Regions from separate parts of the Streptomyces sp. BBFR51 genome, predicted to be linked through region 4. Evidence: riboswitches for the same ligand, from Rfam matches in the RefSeq annotation. Region 4 holds a riboswitch; each other region holds the start of a gene.
What was found. Region 4 has a riboswitch for cyclic di-AMP ahead of rpfA (resuscitation-promoting factor protein RpfA). Riboswitches for the same ligand answer to the same signal wherever they lie in the genome.
Positions count from the first base shown of each region.

Region 1: linked by a shared signal. The riboswitch ahead of ACGH7X_RS18410 (M23 family metallopeptidase) and the one ahead of rpfA (resuscitation-promoting factor protein RpfA) in region 4 are both predicted to bind cyclic di-AMP.
Region 2: linked by a shared signal. The riboswitch ahead of ACGH7X_RS29000 (M23 family metallopeptidase) and the one ahead of rpfA (resuscitation-promoting factor protein RpfA) in region 4 are both predicted to bind cyclic di-AMP.
Region 3: linked by a shared signal. The riboswitch ahead of ACGH7X_RS23915 (NlpC/P60 family protein) and the one ahead of rpfA (resuscitation-promoting factor protein RpfA) in region 4 are both predicted to bind cyclic di-AMP.

Region 1 covers NZ_CP172448.1:4,061,357-4,065,751, reverse strand. The annotation lists gene ACGH7X_RS18425 (dihydrofolate reductase family protein) at 1-379, shown strand, start outside; tRNA gene ACGH7X_RS18420 (tRNA-Met) at 448-521, shown strand; gene ACGH7X_RS18415 (PP2C family protein-serine/threonine phosphatase) at 706-1,932, shown strand; cyclic di-AMP (ydaO/yuaA leader) riboswitch at 2,157-2,313, shown strand; gene ACGH7X_RS18410 (M23 family metallopeptidase) at 2,325-3,377, shown strand; gene ACGH7X_RS18405 (aldo/keto reductase) at 3,510-4,395, shown strand, end outside.
Region 2 covers NZ_CP172448.1:6,342,534-6,346,928, forward strand. The annotation lists gene ACGH7X_RS28990 (M16 family metallopeptidase) at 1-18, shown strand, start outside; gene ACGH7X_RS28995 (M16 family metallopeptidase) at 15-1,403, shown strand; cyclic di-AMP (ydaO/yuaA leader) riboswitch at 1,595-1,759, shown strand; gene ACGH7X_RS29000 (M23 family metallopeptidase) at 1,772-2,536, shown strand; gene ACGH7X_RS29005 (GntR family transcriptional regulator) at 2,761-3,456, shown strand; gene ACGH7X_RS29010 (HPr family phosphocarrier protein) at 3,625-3,906, opposite strand; gene ACGH7X_RS29015 (GNAT family N-acetyltransferase) at 4,105-4,395, shown strand, end outside.
Region 3 covers NZ_CP172448.1:5,196,690-5,201,084, forward strand. The annotation lists gene ACGH7X_RS23910 (tellurite resistance/C4-dicarboxylate transporter family protein) at 1-944, opposite strand, end outside; gene ACGH7X_RS23915 (NlpC/P60 family protein) at 1,223-2,392, opposite strand; cyclic di-AMP (ydaO/yuaA leader) riboswitch at 2,400-2,581, opposite strand; gene pcrA (DNA helicase PcrA) at 2,834-4,395, shown strand, end outside.
Region 4 covers NZ_CP172448.1:3,562,568-3,566,962, forward strand. The annotation lists gene eno (phosphopyruvate hydratase) at 1-1,095, opposite strand, end outside; gene rpfA (resuscitation-promoting factor protein RpfA) at 1,334-2,062, opposite strand; cyclic di-AMP (ydaO/yuaA leader) riboswitch at 2,066-2,232, opposite strand; gene ACGH7X_RS16120 (transglycosylase family protein) at 2,416-3,423, opposite strand; gene ACGH7X_RS16125 (transposase) at 3,548-4,369, opposite strand.

The sequences.
Region 1 (4,395 bases), 500 kb from region 4:
GTTCAGCGTGGGGGCCGTCGTGGTCGCCGCCGACGGGACGGAGCTGGCCCGGGGGTATTCGCGGGAGGGCGGCGACCCCGTCGTGCACGCCGAGGAGGCCGCGCTCGCCAAGGTCGACCCCACCGACCCTCGGCTCGCGGCCGCCACCGTCTACAGCAGCCTGGAGCCCTGCGCCCGCCGCGCCTCCCGGCCCGCGCCCTGCGCCCGGCTGATCCTCGACGCCGGGGTGCGCCGCGTGGTTACGGCCTGGCGCGAGCCGGACACCTTCGTGCCGGGGGCGAACGGCAGCGGAGTGCTCGCCGCCGGGGGCGCCGTCGTCGTCGTACTGCCCGAGTACGAGGAGCGCGCGAAGGCGCCCAACCGCCACCTGGAGGGATAGGGAACCGTCACGGGAGATACCGATGTGCATTCCGCCCCCGGGATGACGTACAGTGGTGAACACAACGACGCGGGGTGGAGCAGCTCGGTAGCTCGCTGGGCTCATAACCCAGAGGTCGCAGGTTCAAATCCTGTCCCCGCTACTGAAGGCCGAGGGCCGGAATCCGAAAGGGTTCCGGCCCTCGGTGCGTTTCGCCACGCGGCGTCATTCGGTCGGCCCCTCACCGCTCGCCCCCCGCCCCCGCTCCGGGAAACCTGGAGTACGGGACGGCAGCGAGCGGCGTGGACGTGCGGGGTGGCGGGAGACGAGTGGTGCGGCCAGGTGACGTGGACGACGAGGGAGCGAAGGCCAGAGCCGGCGGCCGACTCCCCGGAGATCCCGTGCCCGACCCCGGCCTGGGCCTCGGCGACGAGGCGCGGCCCGTGCCGCCCGCCGGGCCACCGCCGCGCCGGCGGACCAGGTACATGCGGGCCTTCGTACGCGTGCTCCCCGTGCTGCTGATCGTCGTCGCCATCCTGTACGACACCTTCACCCCGAGGTACTTCACCGCCGGCCCCCTCTACACGGCCGCGCCCCTGGTCGCCGCCCCGATCTACTCGCGGCGCGGCACGGCGCTCACCGGCGTCGCGGTGGTCGCCGCGGTCATCGGGCTGCAGATCGGCAAGGGCGTCATCCACTACGTCGACTCCCTCACCGAGCTGATCACCATCGCGACGGTCGCCGTCCTCGCCGTCCTCGTGAACGGCCTCGTGCGCCGCACCGACGAGCGCCTCGTCTCCGTCCGCGAGATCGCCGAGGCCGCCCAGCGCGCCGTACTGCCCGAACCCGCCGAGCGGATCGCCGGCTTCGAGATCGCCGCCTCCTACGAGGCCGCGCAGGCCGACGCGTTCATCGGCGGCGACCTGTACGCCGTGCAGGACAGCGCCCGCGGCGTCCGGCTCATCGTCGGGGACGTGCGCGGCAAGGGCATGGGCGCGGTGGCCGCCGTCGCCGTCGTGATCGGCGCCTTCCGGGAGGCGGCCGAGCAGGAGGCGACACTGGAGGCGGTGGCGCAACGGCTGGAGCGGGCGCTGGCGCGCGAGGGCACCCGGCGGGACGGGCTGGACGCCTTCGAGGGCTTCACCACCGCCGTCCTCGCCGAACTCCCGCACGGCGACGGCATCGTGCGCATCGTCAACCGCGGCCACCCGCCGCCCCTGCTGCTCTACGCCGACGGCACCCTGGGCCCGCTGCCCGCCCGCGAGTCGGCGCTGCCGCTAGGCATGGGCGACCTGGGTGTGTGGCCCGACCGGGCGGAGGAGGTCGCCTTCCCCGGTGGGGCCACACTCCTGCTCTACACCGACGGGCTGTCCGAAGCCCGGGACGCGAAGGGTGAGTTCTACGATCCGCACGCGCGGCTGGCCGGCCGCGTCTTCCGTCATCCGGCGAAGCTCCTCGACACCCTCGCCGAGGACGTGCGCCACCACTCCGGGGGCGGCATGGCGGACGACATGGCGCTGCTCGCCGTACGGCGTCCCCGACACGGCGATCATGATCATTGTCACCAGTCGTGACGGAACGACCTCCCTCCGCATAACAACTGACGTACCGTCAGAACAAAGACGCGTGAACGGGAATACCGGGGTCGGGTCAACTCGCCCGTTTTTCACCGGCTGTGAGGTGTACGTCCCAGCCGTTTCCGTTAATGATCAAGAGGAACAGCTTGGAATCCGAGCCCCGCGTCTATTAACGTTCGATAACGCAGCGCGGTCGTCCCAGCCGTCACAGAAGGCGGCTCCGTGCGCACGCGCCGAATTCCGCAAGGGAACCGGGGAACCACCACATTGGGGTGAATCGGGCGTTTGACGCCGTGGAGACACGGTCGGCACACGCGCGTAGGAGACCTTCCTGCTCCGAACCCGTCAGCTAACCCGGTAGGCGAAAGGAAGGAAAGGAGTACGCCCACGTGGCGTCAAACCGGCCTGCCCCCGAGGCCCCGTTCGTGCCGACCCGGCACGACACCGACACCTTCGGCTACGACGGCCCCGAGGGCCCGCGCACCGAAGAGGGCCCCTGGGAGGAGTGGAATCCCACCGCGGATTCCATCCGTCCCGTACGCGGCCGGCACCGCGTCGCCAAGCAGCGCGGCGGGCTCGCCCGCAGCTCCACCGTCCTCGGCGTAGGCGTCATAGCGGCCGTCGGCGCGGGCGGCATGGCCAGCGCGCAGACCGGCAAGCCGCCGGTGTCGATCTCCATGCCGGACCTGCCGAACGTCGGCTCGCTCATCTCCGGCGACGACGAGGCGACCGAGCCCGAGGGTTCCGCCACCCCGCTCAGCGGCATCGGCCAGGCCGCCGCCGCGGACACCACGCAGACCGCCGCCACCACCGACGCCGGTGAGTCGCTGCGGGCCCGGATCATGGCGCAGGCCGAGCAGCAGCAGGCCCAGGTGGAGACCAAGGCCGCCGCCGAAGCCGCCGCCGCGGCCGAGAAGAAGGCCGAGGCAGCCGCCGCCAAGGCGGAGAAGGAGGCCGAGGCCAAGGCCGCCGCCGCCAAGAAGAAGGCGGAGGAGGAGGCCGCGAAGAAGGCCGAGGCCGAGCGGCTCGCGGAGCTGGCCAAGCAGTACACGCTGCCGACCTCCTCGTACACGATCTCCTCGACGTTCAACCAGGCCGGCTCCCTCTGGGCCTCCGGCCACCACACCGGCCTCGACTTCGCCGCACCCACGGGCACGCTGCTCAAGGCGGTGCACAGCGGCACGATCACGTCGGCCGGCTGGGACGGGTCGTACGGCTACAAGACCGTGCTCACCCTCGACGACGGCACCGAGCTCTGGTACGCGCACCAGTCCTCCATCAACGTCAGCGTCGGCCAGCAGGTCACCACCGGTGACGTCATCGGCCGCGTCGGCGCCACCGGCAACGTCACGGGCGCCCACCTCCACCTCGAGGTCCACACCGACGGCGGCACCGGCATCGACCCGATGGCCTGGCTGCAGGGCAAGGGCCTCACTCCCTGACCCACACCGTCTCCACCCCCGCTGGTCCCCGGCGGTCCTGACGGCGACCCCCCGACGCCAGGGCTGCCGGTTTGCGGGGTTTTTGCGCGTCCGCCGGAATGGTCCTCTCCGGTGCGGTGGTTGACGTCCTACATGACTTCTCTGCGCAAGCTCGGCTCCTCCGACCTCGAGGTCTTCCCCCTCGCCCTCGGCGGCAACGTCTTCGGCTGGACCGCCGACCAGGACCAGTCCTTCGCCGTCCTGGACGCCTACACGGCGGCCGGCGGCAACTTCGTCGACAGCGCCGACTCCTACTCCGCCTGGGTCGACGGCAACAGCGGCGGCGAGTCAGAGACCGTCCTCGGCGCGTGGCTCGCGGCCCGCGGCAACCGCGACGACGTCGTCCTCGCCACCAAGGTCAGCCAGCACCCCGACTACCCGGGACTCACCGCCGCGAACATCGAGGCCGCCGCCGACGCCTCGCTGCGCCGCCTGGGCACCGACCACATCGACCTCTACTACACCCACTTCGACAAGCCCGAGGTGCCGGTCGAGGAGATCATCGGCGCGCTCGACGCGCTGGTGAAGGCCGGCAAGGTGCGGCACATCGCCGCGTCCAACATCTCCGCCGAGCGGCTCGCGGCGTCCCTGGAGTTCTCCGACCGCGAGGGACTCGCCCGCTACGTGGCCCTCCAGCCCCACTACAACCTGGTCTCCCGCGACACCTACGAGGGAGAGCTGCGCGATCTCGCCGAGCAGGCGGGCCTGGCCGCCGTGCCGTACTACGCGCTCGCGGCCGGTTTCCTCACCGGCAAGTACCGGCCCGGTGCGGCCGTCGACAGCCCGCGGGCGGGCGGTGCGGCGAAGCACCTGGAGACCGAGCGCGGCCGGCGGGTGCTCACGGCCCTGGACGAGATCGCCGAGGCCCACGACGCTCCCGTCGCCACGGTCGCCCTGGCCTGGCTCGCCGCCCAGCCGACCGTCGCCGCGCCGATCGCGTCCGCGCGCACGGTGGAGCAGCTGCCGGCGCTGCTGGGCG
Region 2 (4,395 bases), 2.8 Mb from region 4:
GAGGAGGCGGCCAAGTGAGCGAGCTCGCCACCATGGAATTCCACGCCCAGCCGCAGGCCGGCGAGCCCAAGCCGTGGGCCTTCCCGGCCCCGGAGCGCGGCAGCCTCGACAACGGCCTCACCGTGCTGCGCTGCCATCGCCCCGGCCAGCAGGTCGTCGCGGTCGAGGTGAACCTCGACGCGCCCCTGGAAGCCGAGCCGGCCGGTCTCGACGGCGTCGCCACGATCATGGCGCGCGCCTTCTCCGAGGGCACCGACAAGCACTCCGCCGAGGATTTCGCCGCCGAGCTGGAGCGCTGCGGCGCCACGTTGGACGCGCACGCCGACCACCCCGGCGTCCGGCTGAGCCTGGAGGTGCCCGCCTCGCGCCTGGCCAAGGCCCTCGGCCTGGTCGCCGACGCGCTCAGGGCGCCCGCCTTCGCGGACAGCGAGGTCGAACGGCTGGTGCGCAACCGGCTCGACGAGATCCCGCACGAGCTGGCCAACCCCTCCCGCCGGGCCGCCAAGGAACTCTCCAAGGAGCTGTTCCCGGTGCAGTCGCGCATGTCGCGCCCGCGCCAGGGCTCCGAGGAGACCGTCGCGAGCATCGACGCCGCGGCCGTGCGCGCCTTCTACGAGAGGCACGTCCGTCCCGCCACGGCCACCGCCGTGGTCGTCGGCGACCTCACCGGCGTCGACCTCAACGCGCTCCTCGGCGACACCCTGGGCGCGTGGACCGGCTCGTCCGCCGAGCCGCGCCCCGTGCCGCCGGTGACCGCCGACGACAGGGGCCGGGTCGTCATCGTGGACCGCCCCGGCGCCGTCCAGACCCAGCTGCTGATCGGCCGCACCGGCGCCGACCGGCACGACCGCGTGTGGCCCGCGCAGGTGCTCGGCACCTACTGTCTCGGCGGCACCCTCACCTCGCGTCTGGACCGCGTCCTGCGCGAGGAGAAGGGCTACACCTACGGCGTACGGGCGTTCGGGCAGGTCCTGCGTTCCGCGCCGGACGGTACGGGCGCCGCCATGCTCGCCATCAGCGGCTCCGTCGACACCCCCAACACCGGTCCCGCCCTCGACGACCTGTGGACGGTGCTGCGCAAGCTCGCCGCGGAAGGGCTCACCGACGCCGAGCGCGACGTGGCCGTGCAGAACCTGGTGGGCGTCGCACCCCTGAAGTACGAGACGGCGGCGGCCGTGGCGAGCACCCTGGCCGACCAGGTCGAGCAGCACCTGTCCGACGACTTCCAGGCGACGCTCTACCGTCAACTCGCCGCCACGGGCACTGTGGAGGCCACGGCGGCGGTCGTGAACGCCTTCCCGGTGGACCGCCTGGTGACCGTCCTCGTCGGTGACGCGGCGCAGATCAAGGAGCCCGTCGAGGCCCTCGGCATCGGTGAAGTCACCGTGGTCGCGGCCGAGTAGCGGCACGCGCGCGCGGTGGCCCTGGTGACCGGAGTGTCACCAGGGCCACCGTTTGTCCGAATTGGGGGAGTGGCTGCCTGTCTGCCCTGTGGCGTGCGCTACAAAAACCCTGTTGCGTTTGAGGATTGAAGACAGCCCCGTTTAGCTTCGTCCGGGCTGTTCGTCAGGCAGTGCGCCGCACCCGCGGCACCGGACAGTCATCGCCGAGTCCCCGTACGGCGCGAGCCAGGGGAGCCGGGGACCCAACGCAGTCCCTGGGGTGAATCGGACGCCCGCGCGCACGGCGAGGGTGTCCGTAGGAGACCTTCCACCTCCGAACCCGTCAGCTAACCCGGTAGGCGAGAGGGAAGGAAAGGACCAGCCTCTACATGGCGTTCACGCGCGCCACCGGGAAGCACCGCCGTACCGGCCGGGTGCACCGCACCACCGCCCGCGCGGCGGGTGTCGCGGCCCTCGCCACCACCGGCGTCGTCGGCACCCTCGCGGCTCCGGCGCTCGCCGCCGAGCCCGCGGTGGAGCAGAGCGGAATCACCCCGGTCATCACCATCGGCGACTCCATAGCCGACGAGATCGACGCCCAGGCCGTCGCCCAGGAGCAGGCCGCCGTGGACGCCGCGGCCCGCGAGGCGGCCCAGGAGGCGGCCCGCGAGCGGGCGGCCGAGGCGGCCAAGGAGGCGCGCGAGGCCAAGGAGCGCGCCGCGCGGGAGGCGGAGCGCAAGCGCCTCAACACCTTCGTCGCGCCGATCACCGCCTCCTACGTCTCCACCGCGTACCAGGCCGGCAGCTCCCTGTGGTCCTCCGGCAGCCACACCGGCATCGACTTCCACGCCTCCAGCGGCACCTCCGTGCACGCGGTCGGCGTCGGCACCGTCGTCGAGGCCGGCTGGGGCGGGGCGTACGGCAACCAGGTCGTGATCAAGATGCACGACGGCACGTACACGCAGTACGGGCACCTGTCGTCCATCGGTGTCTCGGTCGGCCAGTCGGTCGAGCCCGGTCAGCAGATCGGCCTCTCCGGCGCCACCGGCAACGTCACCGGACCGCACCTGCACTTCGAGGCCCGTACGAGCCCCGATTACGGCTCGGACATGGACCCCGTCGCCTACCTCCGCTCCCACGGCGTGGACGTCTGACGCCGACGTCCCGGCACGGACGTCACGGCACGGACGTCGCGCACCCGAGAGCCCCGGCTTCCCGAGCCGGGGCTTTCGCATTCCGTCCTCCGGCGGGGGTGCCCCATGTCCGAAAGGCATCCACGAAATCCGTCCCGCCGTCGGAATATCCGCTTGATTGGCCTAGAGTCGCTGAACACGCGTCAATCGTCGACGTTTCACGGGGATTAAGGCGGAGGTCGGGCATGCGTATTCCGGCGCATTCGGTGTGTACGGCGATCCGGGACGACATCGTCGCGGGCGTCCACGGGCGCGGGAGCCGGCTCACGGAGGAACTCCTCGCCCGCCGCTACGGCGTCTCCCGCGTCCCCGTCCGCGAGGCCCTGCGCACCCTGGAGGCCGAGGGCTTCGTGGTGACCCGGCGGCACGCGGGCGCGTGCGTGGCGGAACCGACCGAGCAGGAGGCCGCCGACCTGCTGGAGACGCGCACGCTCCTGGAGCCCCTCGGCGCCTCCCGGGCCGCCCGGCGGCGCACCGAGGCCCACCTCAAGGTGTTGCGCGGACTGGTCAGGCTGGGGCAGGAGCGCGCCAGGCAGGGCACCTTCGAGGACCTGCGCTCCCTGGGCGGCTGGTTCCACGAGACCCTCGCCCAGGCGGCCGGCAGCCCCTCGCTGACCGCGCTGCTGACCCAGCTGCGGCACAAGATCGCCTGGATGTACGTCGTCGAGGTGCCGGCCGGGCCGGTGGAGTACTGGGCCGAGCACGGGGCGATCGTCGACGCGGTGGCCCGGGGCGACGGCGATCGCGCGCGGGCGCTCATGACGCTGCACACCGAACGGTCGGCGCCGGCGCACCGGCTGCGATTCGCCTCCGACGGCGGGCGGCCGGACCGTGTGAGGAAATCGCAACGTCCCGTAAACATGCCGAGCCTGCGCCATTAACAAGGGTGCCGTATACAGAGAGGAGGAAATTCGGGGCCCTTTTTCTGCTGCCCGCAAGGAGCCTTTTCTGCTGCCGCAAAGAAACGGGCAATCGGATCGGGAAAGCGGATCGGGAAAGCGAAAGGCCCGCCCGGTGGGTCCGGGCGGGCCTTTCGATTCCGCTGTCCGTCAGACGGTCTCGGGAAGCTCCTCGAGCCCCTCGGCGACCAGCTTGGCCAGCCGGTCCAGGGCGGCTTCCGCGCCCTCGGCGTCGGAGGTGAGGACGATCTCCTCGCCTCCCTGGGCGCCGAGGCCGAGGACGGCCAGCATGGAGGCCGCGTTGACGGGGGACCCGTCGGCCTTGGCGATCGTCACCGGGACGCCTGTGGCCGTGGCGGCTCGGACGAAGATGGAGGCGGGGCGGGCGTGGAGACCCTCGGCCCAGCCGACGTTGACGCGGCGCTCAGCCATGTGATGCTGCCCTTCAGGTGTTCAGAGGGGTGAAGTTGTCTAGACCAGTCTTGTCTAGACCAGTTTCCCACATCGTGAAGCATGCCGGGACGGCCCTGTGCCGCCCCGGGCGATCGTCGGACCGCGGCCTCGGTCCGAGCTCTCGCCCCCACAGACTGCCCCGCGCCGTTGTCGTACGCGAGCCGTACTCTGGGGCCCATGCAGACCTCGTCGGACCGGCACGAGTATCCCGCCCACTGGGAAGCCGACGTGGTGCTGCGCGACGGCGGCACCGCGCGCGTCCGCCCCATCACCGTTGATGACGCCGAGCGCCTGGTCAGCTTCTACGAGCAGGTTTCCGACGAGTCGAAGTACTACCGCTTCTTCGCGCCGTACCCTCGCCTGTCCGCCAAGGACGTCCACCGCTTCACGCACCACGACTTTGTGGACCGGGTGGGACTCGCGGCCACCATCGGCGGCGAGTTCATCGCCACCGTACGCTACGACCGG
Region 3 (4,395 bases), 1.6 Mb from region 4:
ACCACCGCCCCCGCGGCGACCGCCAGCCACCCGGCCACCGCGATCCACAGCAGCGCCCGCCCCGGCGCGTCCAGCCACGGGACGTCGACGACGGCGGCCACGGACAGTGCCGCCGCCGCCGTCATGCCGAGCGGGAAGACGGTCGACCAGCGGCGTACGTCGTAGCGGACCCGCGGCCACACGATCTCGGCGGCGAGGAGGACGACGTACCAGGCGAGGTCGAGGGCGAGCAGGAAGACGGTCAGGTCGTGCAGAACGGCGTGGTCGTCGGCGTTCCACAGGTACATGCCGGTCCCGGCCGCCGCGAGCAGCTTGGCGCCCGCGAGGGCCGAGATGGCGAGCGCGCCTCCCGCCACCCAGTGGTCCCCGGAGCCGCGCGCCACCTGCCGCAGATCGAAGCGGAACAGCGCGATCAGGTAGAGCACGATGCCCAGCCAGAACGGCACCAGGGCGGCGTGCGCCAGCCAGGCCGTCGAGGTGGCGGCGGCCAGCGTGGCGCCGAGCACGGCGAGTCCCTCCGTGGCCACGCAGCCCAGGAACACCGCCCCGGGCATCCTCCGTCCCCAGTGCCGCACCACCAGGACCAGCAGCCACGGCCACAGCAGCGCCGCCAGCGTCAGCAGCACCGCCGCCAGGGGTGACGAGCCGAGCAGCGAGAAGCGGGTGCCGAGCACGGTCGTCGCGGCGACGGCGGTGAGCGCGCCCGGCGTGCCCGCCCGCGTCAGCCACTGCGCGCGCTCGACCAGCAGCAGGTAGACGAAGTTCGTCGCCAGCGTCAGCCAGGCGGCACAGGCCAGGACCAGGGCGATCCGGGACAGGACCTCGCGGCCCGTCAGATGCAGGGCGACCGACACGATGCCGGTCGCCATCACCGCGGCCCCGGCCGCCGGCGGACGCTGCGCCCACCAGGCGCGCAGGGCGTGGGGAGAGGTGGCCGAAGACATGCGCCGATGCTAGGGCCTGCCCGGCGGATCAGGTCGCAGGAAAGACACGGCATCTGATCAGCGCCGGTGAGCGGGGTCCGGTGCGTGCGGCTGCAAGGCGGAGGAGGGAGCCGACGCGATGGGGGTCCCCCCCCGCGAGCGAAGCCGAGCGTGGGGGAGTCGGCGACCGACGGCAACGCCTGGGGGCCCCTCCCACGCCCTTAAGGCAGTGGGGGAGTGCGTGCCGGACCCCGCGTCTGCGGCATGATCCGCCGGGCAGGCCCTGAGACCCACCTGGGTCAGGCCGGGCGCACCACGCTGTAGATCGACGACTCGCCGTCGTAGAAGATCGACTCCTCGCGGACGTACGCGCCCGGCTTCGGCGCGTGGATCATCATGCCGTCGCCGATGTAGAGGCCGACGTGGCTGATGTCGTCGTAGAAGAAGACCAGGTCACCGGGTTGTGCCTGGGAGACGGAGACGGTCGTGCCGGCGTCGACCTGGTCGTAGGTGACGCGCGGCAGGGTCACGCCGGCGGCCTTCCAGGCGGCCTGGGTCAGGCCCGAGCAGTCGTAGGAGCCGGGGCCCGTGGCGCCCCAGACGTACGGCTTGCCGATCTGGGCGCGGGCGAAGGCGATCGCCTTCTCGGCCTTGGTGCCGTTCGAGGTGTCCGGCGTCGACGATCCCGAGGATTCCGACGAACCGGTGCCGCTCTCCTGCTGCTGGGCGGCCTCCTCCTGCCGTTGGCGCTCCGCCTCCTGCTGCGCCTGTTGCTGCTTCGCCAGCTCCGCCGCCTTGCGCGCGGCCTCCGCCTGCTTCTTCTTCTCGATCGCCGCGAGCCGGGCCTTCTCCTCGGCGGTCAGCTCCGACAGCAGCTCCCGCGCGGTGGCGAGCTTCTTCTGGACGGTCGACTTGGCCGTCTTCAGGTCGTTCTGCGAGTCGGTGAGCGTCTCGAGGCTCTCGGTGGCCTCCCGGCGCTTCTGCATCGTCTCGGACTGCTGCGTGACGTAGTCGTCGACGGCGGTCTTCTGGCGGCCGGTGAGCCGGCTCATCAGCTGGTTCTGGTCGAAGTAGTCCTGCGGCGAGTCCGCGAGCAGAAGGGTCGCGGTCTCCGGGACCGCCGCACCCGTGCGGTACTGGGCGGAGGCGAAGGAACCCAGCTCCTCGCGCGCGTCGTTGAGCTTCTGGGTGCGCTTGGCCACGTCGTCGAGGAGCGTGTCGACGCGCCCCCGCTGCTTGGAGGTCTTCTCCTTGGCCGCGTTGTACTTCTCGGTCGCCGACCCCGCCTGGCGGTACAGGTCGTCGACTTTCTTCTCCACCTCTTCGAGGCTCGGCCGGTCGTCCGACGGCGCGGCGTTGGCCGTCTGGGACAGCAGGGCGACGGAGGTGAGGGCCGCCGTGGCGATGGCCGGGGTCCGTATGCCTGCGACGCGTGTACCGGAGGGACGCGACTTGCGGTGCGACGCCAAGGGAGGCGACTCCTTCCAATGCTCCGCCTACCGGGTTAGCTGTCGGGTTCGGGCGGTGTGGCACGGAAGGGTTGCCCTACGGCGGTCCCGTCCTCGTCGAGGGCCGGGCGGCCGATTCACCCCAAGTTCTCGGTTGGGTCCCCGGCTCCGGATGCCATGCGGGCACGCCGGACTCGGCGGAGGCCGCGCGGCCCGGCGAGGTTCGCCGGTGGGGGTCGTGCGGCCTGCCCGCACCGTAGCCAACTCGTGTGGCCGCTGTGAAGGTTGGTGGGTGATATGCCCGATACATTTTCGTGACCTTGGGTGTGACCTCGGGCGGGGGCGTCGCTCGTGTCACTCTTCGTGTCATGACCCGTCGCAGGGCGTGTCCGGCACCGGGATACCGGCGATTTTCCGGGGTGGCGCCGGGTTGTCGGTGGGGCGCCCTAGACTCGGAGAGCGATGAGCAGCCTCTTTGACGACAACTTCCTGGCGAGCCTCCAGACCCCCCGGGGTCGCGAGGAGGAACCCCCGCCGCCACCCGAGGACGATCACGGACCGGAGCCGGTTCCGCACGATCTGTTCGGCGGGAAGTTCGACGCGCCGCCGGACCGGGACACCCACTACCGCGACGGCGCCCCGCGCCCCGCCCTGGACGCCGCGGCGCTTTTGGACGGGCTGAACGAGAACCAGCGGGCCGCCGTCGTCCACTCCGGCTCCCCGCTGCTCATCGTGGCCGGTGCCGGCTCCGGCAAGACCCGCGTGCTCACCCACCGCATCGCCCACCTGCTGGCCGAGCGGAGCGTCCACCCGGGCCAGATCCTCGCGATCACCTTCACCAACAAGGCCGCGGGCGAGATGAAGGAGCGCGTCGAGCAGCTCGTCGGCCCGCGCGCGAACGCGATGTGGGTGATGACCTTCCACAGCGCGTGCGTCCGCATCCTGCGCCGCGAGTCGAAGAGGCTGGGCTTCACGTCGTCGTTCTCGATCTACGACGCGGCCGACTCCAAGCGCCTGATGGCGCTGGTGTGCCGGGATCTCGACCTGGACCCCAAGCGCTTCCCGCCCAAGTCCTTCAGCGCCAAGATCAGCAATCTGAAGAACGAGCTGATCGACGAGGAGGACTTCGCCGCCCAGGCCGCCGACGGGTTCGAGAAGACCGTCGCCCAGGCCTACGCGCTCTACCAGTCGCGGCTGCGCGAGGCCAACGCCCTCGACTTCGACGACCTGATCATGACGACGGTCAACCTGCTCCGCGCCTTCCCGGACGTAGCCGAGCACTACCACCGTCGCTTCCGGCACGTCCTGGTCGACGAGTACCAGGACACCAACCACGCCCAGTACTCCCTGGTCCGCGAGCTGGTCGGCACCTCCGAGCACCCCGTCGACGTGCCGCCCGAGGCCGAGGTCCCGCCCGCCGAGCTGTGCGTGGTGGGCGACGCCGACCAGTCGATCTACGCCTTCCGCGGCGCCACCATCCGCAACATCCTCCAGTTCGAGGAGGACTACCCGGACGCGACGACGATCCTGCTCGAGCAGAACTACCGCTCCACGCAGACGATCCTGACCGCCGCCAACGCGGTCATCGAGCGCAACGAGTCCCGCCGCCCCAAGAACCTGTGGACCAACCAGGGCGCCGGCTCGCAGATCACCGGGTACGTCGCCGACACCGAGCACGACGAGGCCCAGTTCGTCGCCGACGAGATAGACCGCCTCACCGACGCGGGCGAGGCGAAGGCCGGCGATGTCGCCGTCTTCTACCGCACCAACGCCCAGTCCCGTGTCTTCGAAGAGGTCTTCATCCGCGTCGGCCTGCCCTACAAGGTCGTCGGCGGCGTCCGCTTCTACGAACGCAAGGAGGTCCGGGACGTCCTGGCCTACCTGCGCGTGCTGGCCAACCCGGAGGACTCGGTGCCGCTGCGCCGCATCCTCAACGTCCCCAAGCGCGGCATCGGCGACCGCGCCGAGGCGATGATCGACGCCCTCTCCCAGCGCGAGAAGATCAGCTTCCCGCAGGCCCTCAA
Region 4 (4,395 bases):
GGAGCGGTGGGACATCATGCACTTGAAGCCGTTGCGCTGGGCCAGCTCCACGGCGTCCAGGGTCTCGGTCAGCGAACCGATCTGGTTGACCTTGACCAGCAGCGCGTTGGCGGCGCCGTCCTCGATGCCGCGGGCCAGGCGCTCCGGGTTGGTGACGAACAGGTCGTCGCCGACGATCTGGACCTTGTCGCCGAGCTGGTCGGTGAGGACCTTCCAGCCGTCCCAGTCGTCCTCGAACAGCGGGTCCTCGATGGAGACCAGCGGGTACGCCTCGACCAGCTCGGCGTAGTACTCGGTCATCTCGGCGGCGGTGCGGGTCTTGCCCTCGAAGGTGTAGGAGCCGTCCTTGTAGAACTCGGACGCGGCGACGTCGAGCGCGAGGGCGATCTGCTCGCCGGGGGTGTAGCCGGCCTCCTTGATCGCCTCGAGGATGAGGTCGAGGGCGTCGCGGTTGGAGCCGAGGTTCGGCGCGAAGCCGCCCTCGTCGCCGAGGCCGGTGGCCAGGCCCTTGTTCTTCAGGACCTTCTTCAGCGTGTGGTAGACCTCGGCGCCCCAGCGCAGGGCCTCGGAGAAGGACTCCGCGCCGATCGGGGCGATCATGAACTCCTGGATGTCCACGTTGGAGTCGGCGTGCGAGCCGCCGTTCAGGATGTTCATCATCGGCACCGGCAGCAGGTGCGCGTTGGGGCCGCCCAGGTAGCGGAAGAGCGGCAGGTCGCTGGCCTCGGAGGCGGCGTGGGCGACGGCGAGGGAGACGCCGAGGATGGCGTTGGCGCCGAGCGAGCCCTTGTTGTCGGTCGCGTCCAGGTCGGACATGGCCTGGTCGATCAGGCGCTGCTCGGTGGCGTCGTACCCGACCAGCTCCGGGCCGATCTGCTCGATGACGGCGAGGACGGCCTTCTCGACACCCTTGCCGAGGTAACGGCTCGGGTCGCCGTCACGGAGTTCGACGGCCTCGAAGGCACCGGTGGAGGCGCCGGACGGAACGGCGGCACGACCGGTGCTGCCGTCGTCGAGGCCGACCTCGACCTCGACCGTGGGGTTGCCTCGGGAGTCCAGGATTTCCCGGGCTACGACGACGTCGATGGACGGCACGAGCATCTCCTTCTTCAATGTGACGCTTCGGTGTGACGCGCGGGTCCACAGGACCGCAGCGGCTCTGCGGGACCGAGCCTAACCGGCTCCGGGCGATCGGCCAGCCGATCGCCCACCCGCTGGACAGAACCGAGAGTAAATTGTTTCCGAACGGAACAAACGCGGAACGCGAAAAGTCCCGCCCCGGTGCGTACGGGGGAACACGCACCGGGGCGGGAGTCGCGGGAGCCGCTGCCGCTTACTTGAGGTGCAGCTGCTGGCCCGGGTAGATCAGGTCGGCGTCGTCGACGATGTCGCCGTTCAGCTTGAACAGCTTCGCCCAGCCGCCCTCGACGTCGTGCTTCTCGGCTATGGAGCTGAGGGTGTCGCCCTTGACGACCTTGTACTCGCCGTCGCCCTTCTCGACCTTCTTGCCGGTCGGGGTGGTGACGGTCTTCTTGGCGGGCTTCTCGGCCTTCGGCTCGGCGGCCGGGCGCTCGGAGGAGCGGGAGGCCTTCTGCTCGGTGGAGCGCTCGGCGGTGGAGCCGCTGCTCTGGCTCTGCGAGCCCTCGGAGCTGCTGGAGCCGCTGTCCTGCGAACCGCCACCGCTGTACGCGGCGCCCGACAGGCCGGTGCCGCAGACCGGCCAGGCACCCTTGCCCTGGCCCGCGAGCACCTTCTCGGCGATCTCGATCTGCTGCGTCTTGCTCGCCTGGTCGGCGGACGAGGCGTACTGCGTACCGCCGTAGGCGGCCCAGGTGGAGCTGGAGAACTGCAGACCGCCGTAGTAACCGTTGCCGGTGTTGATGGACCAGTTGCCGCCGGACTCGCACTGGGCGACGGCGTCCCACTCGGACGCGGTGGCGGCGGAGGCGTTGCCGGCCGCCATCAGCGGGGCGGCGACGGCGGCACCGGTGACGCCGGCGACGGCGATGACACGGGTGGCCTTGGACGGGCGACGGTGCTTGCCCTTGCCGGAAAACAGCATGGTTGATCCCCTCACCGACGCCTGCGAGGTGAGCTGTCGGGTTCGGGCCGGTTGAGTTGCCCGGCCGGGTTCCTCACGGAACTCGGCTTCACCCCTAGCCGCTCCGGCTCAACTGCCCGGTGCGGCACTTACCTTGGGTCCCCCGCTCCTGCCTTCGGCGCTTGACGCGACGACTGTTCCCGTACGGCCGCTGGCAGGATTCGGCGTTGCGGCTGTCGGGGCCCGCGATGGCGAGCGGTCATGACCGTAGACACGCGCTCCGCGGATTTTCAAAGACGATCACGGCTTCTGAGACCTATCTCTCACGAGATCCAAAACGGACATACAGCCTCTAACCGTGACGCGAACTCCCTCTACTTATGGCCCGATTCGCCCGCTACCGTGAGCGTCTGACCGGGCAGGATGCGGTCGGGGTCCTGGCCGACGACCCGCTCGTTGTCGGCGTACAGCGCACGCCATCCGCCGTCGACGCCAAGGGAGTCGGCGATGGCCCACAGGTTGTCGCCGGAGCGGACGATGTACGAGCCTCCGTCCGCCTCCCGCGACTCGCCGTCAGTCAAGGCGTGCCGTCCTGCCGTGCCGTCCGTGAGGCCCCTCTGCGCCGTGCCCTCGTCCGCACTGCCGCCGCGATGCCGGCCCGCGCCGGACGAGCCGTCGGTGCCCTGCGGTTCGGCACTCGCCGAGGAGTCGGTTTCGGGCGATGTGCCCGGCTTGGCGGTTTGGTCCGCGTCGTCGGACGGGGCGTCAGAAGCGGACGAGGAGGGTGAGGAAGAGGGCGAAGGGGATGAAGAGGGTGCTTTGGAAGTCGACTCCGGCGCCTCGGTCGAGCCGGACGGAGCGGGCGACCCGGACCCCCGGGACGACTCGGGCTTCTCCGTGGTGGCGGGCGATTCGGACGACTTGGACGTGTCCGTCTGCCCCGAGGCGTCCGAACCCCGCGACGCGCCGTCGCCGGCCGTGTCCGAGCCGCTGTCCGTGAGCCCCGAGTCGTTGCCCATGCCCGCGAGCAGGCCGCAGGTCGGCCAGGCCGCGATGCCCTGGTCCGCGTGCAGCTTCTCGGCGATCCTTATCTGCTGGGAGCGACTGGCCTGGTCGGCACTGGCGGCGTACTCCAGGCCGCCGTACTGCTCCCAGGCCTCCTGGGACAGCTGCAGGCCGCCGTAGTACCCGTTGCCACTGTTCTGGCTCCAGGCGCCGCCGGTCTCGCACTGGGCGACCTGGTCCCAGTTCGCCGCGTCGGCCGCGTGGGCGCCGGTGGCGCCGAGCAGCGGGATCGCGATGGCGGAGCCGGTCACTCCGGCGGCGACGACCAGGGCGGGAGCCTGGCGGGGGCGGCGGTGACGACCGTTCCCGGAGAGCATGCGACGACCTTTCACAAGACGACGGGGACCGCGCGGCGCGTGATGCTCATCGCCACACTGATCCGTGAACGTATAGGCAGATGATCGCTTGTCACAAGTTCATGCCGCACAGATCACGTGAAGATCACAGAGTTGAGCGCGTGTCATGTTTGAACGTCCCAGGTGCGATTGCCCCTGTGACCTCGAGCGGCGGCGCTTGCGGCTCACACCGAACCGGTGTGGTCTCCCCCCGCCGATTCAGCTCGTCCATCAGAACGGCCCAGAATCCCTTCTTGAACCAGGTGTTCTGCCGCTCCTTGGCGAGCTGCCAGGTGCCGTAGCACTCAGGAAGCTCGTCCCAGAGACAGCCTGTACGCAACCGGTGCAGAGCCCCGTTCAGCTGGGTCCGGACGTCCACGGCTCCACGGACGAACTGGCGGCGCGCGAAGTAGGCAGTCATGAGCTCCTCGACAACCGGCCATTCCGACTCCGCCACCGCGGCTGGGATCGGCGTTCCGGTCCGCTCATGCCACGCCGTCACCTTGCACTTGACCCCAGAACGCTTCCGCACCTCTCCGAGCGGCTTCACAGTGATGTCCAAAAGACCGATCACCGCTCCCATGTCGGCCAGCTCGACGTGAGGTGCTCCCCTGACAGCCTGGGCCAAGGAAAGGGCGGTTCGGACGGCGACTGCTGCGGCCTCCTGGCCCGCGAGCACCTGACGCCCCGTGGCAAGCATCGCCCTGGCGCTTTGTACGTCTTCCGCGAGCTGCCGTAGGGCCGCGTCCCTCACGGCCTGGTCAAGGCCGGATGCGGCCAAAGTCGTAGTGGCGCGAGCCAGGCCCGCCTCCTTCTCCTGGAGCGCGTCCGTGAAGCGAGCCACGCGCTCACGCTGCTTTTCGATGTCACCGGGGTAGAGGTTCAGCTTGTCCCGGGTCGCGGAATCGGTTCTTCTCTCCGTCGTCACGGGCACGGGGATCGCGCGATCCCGTT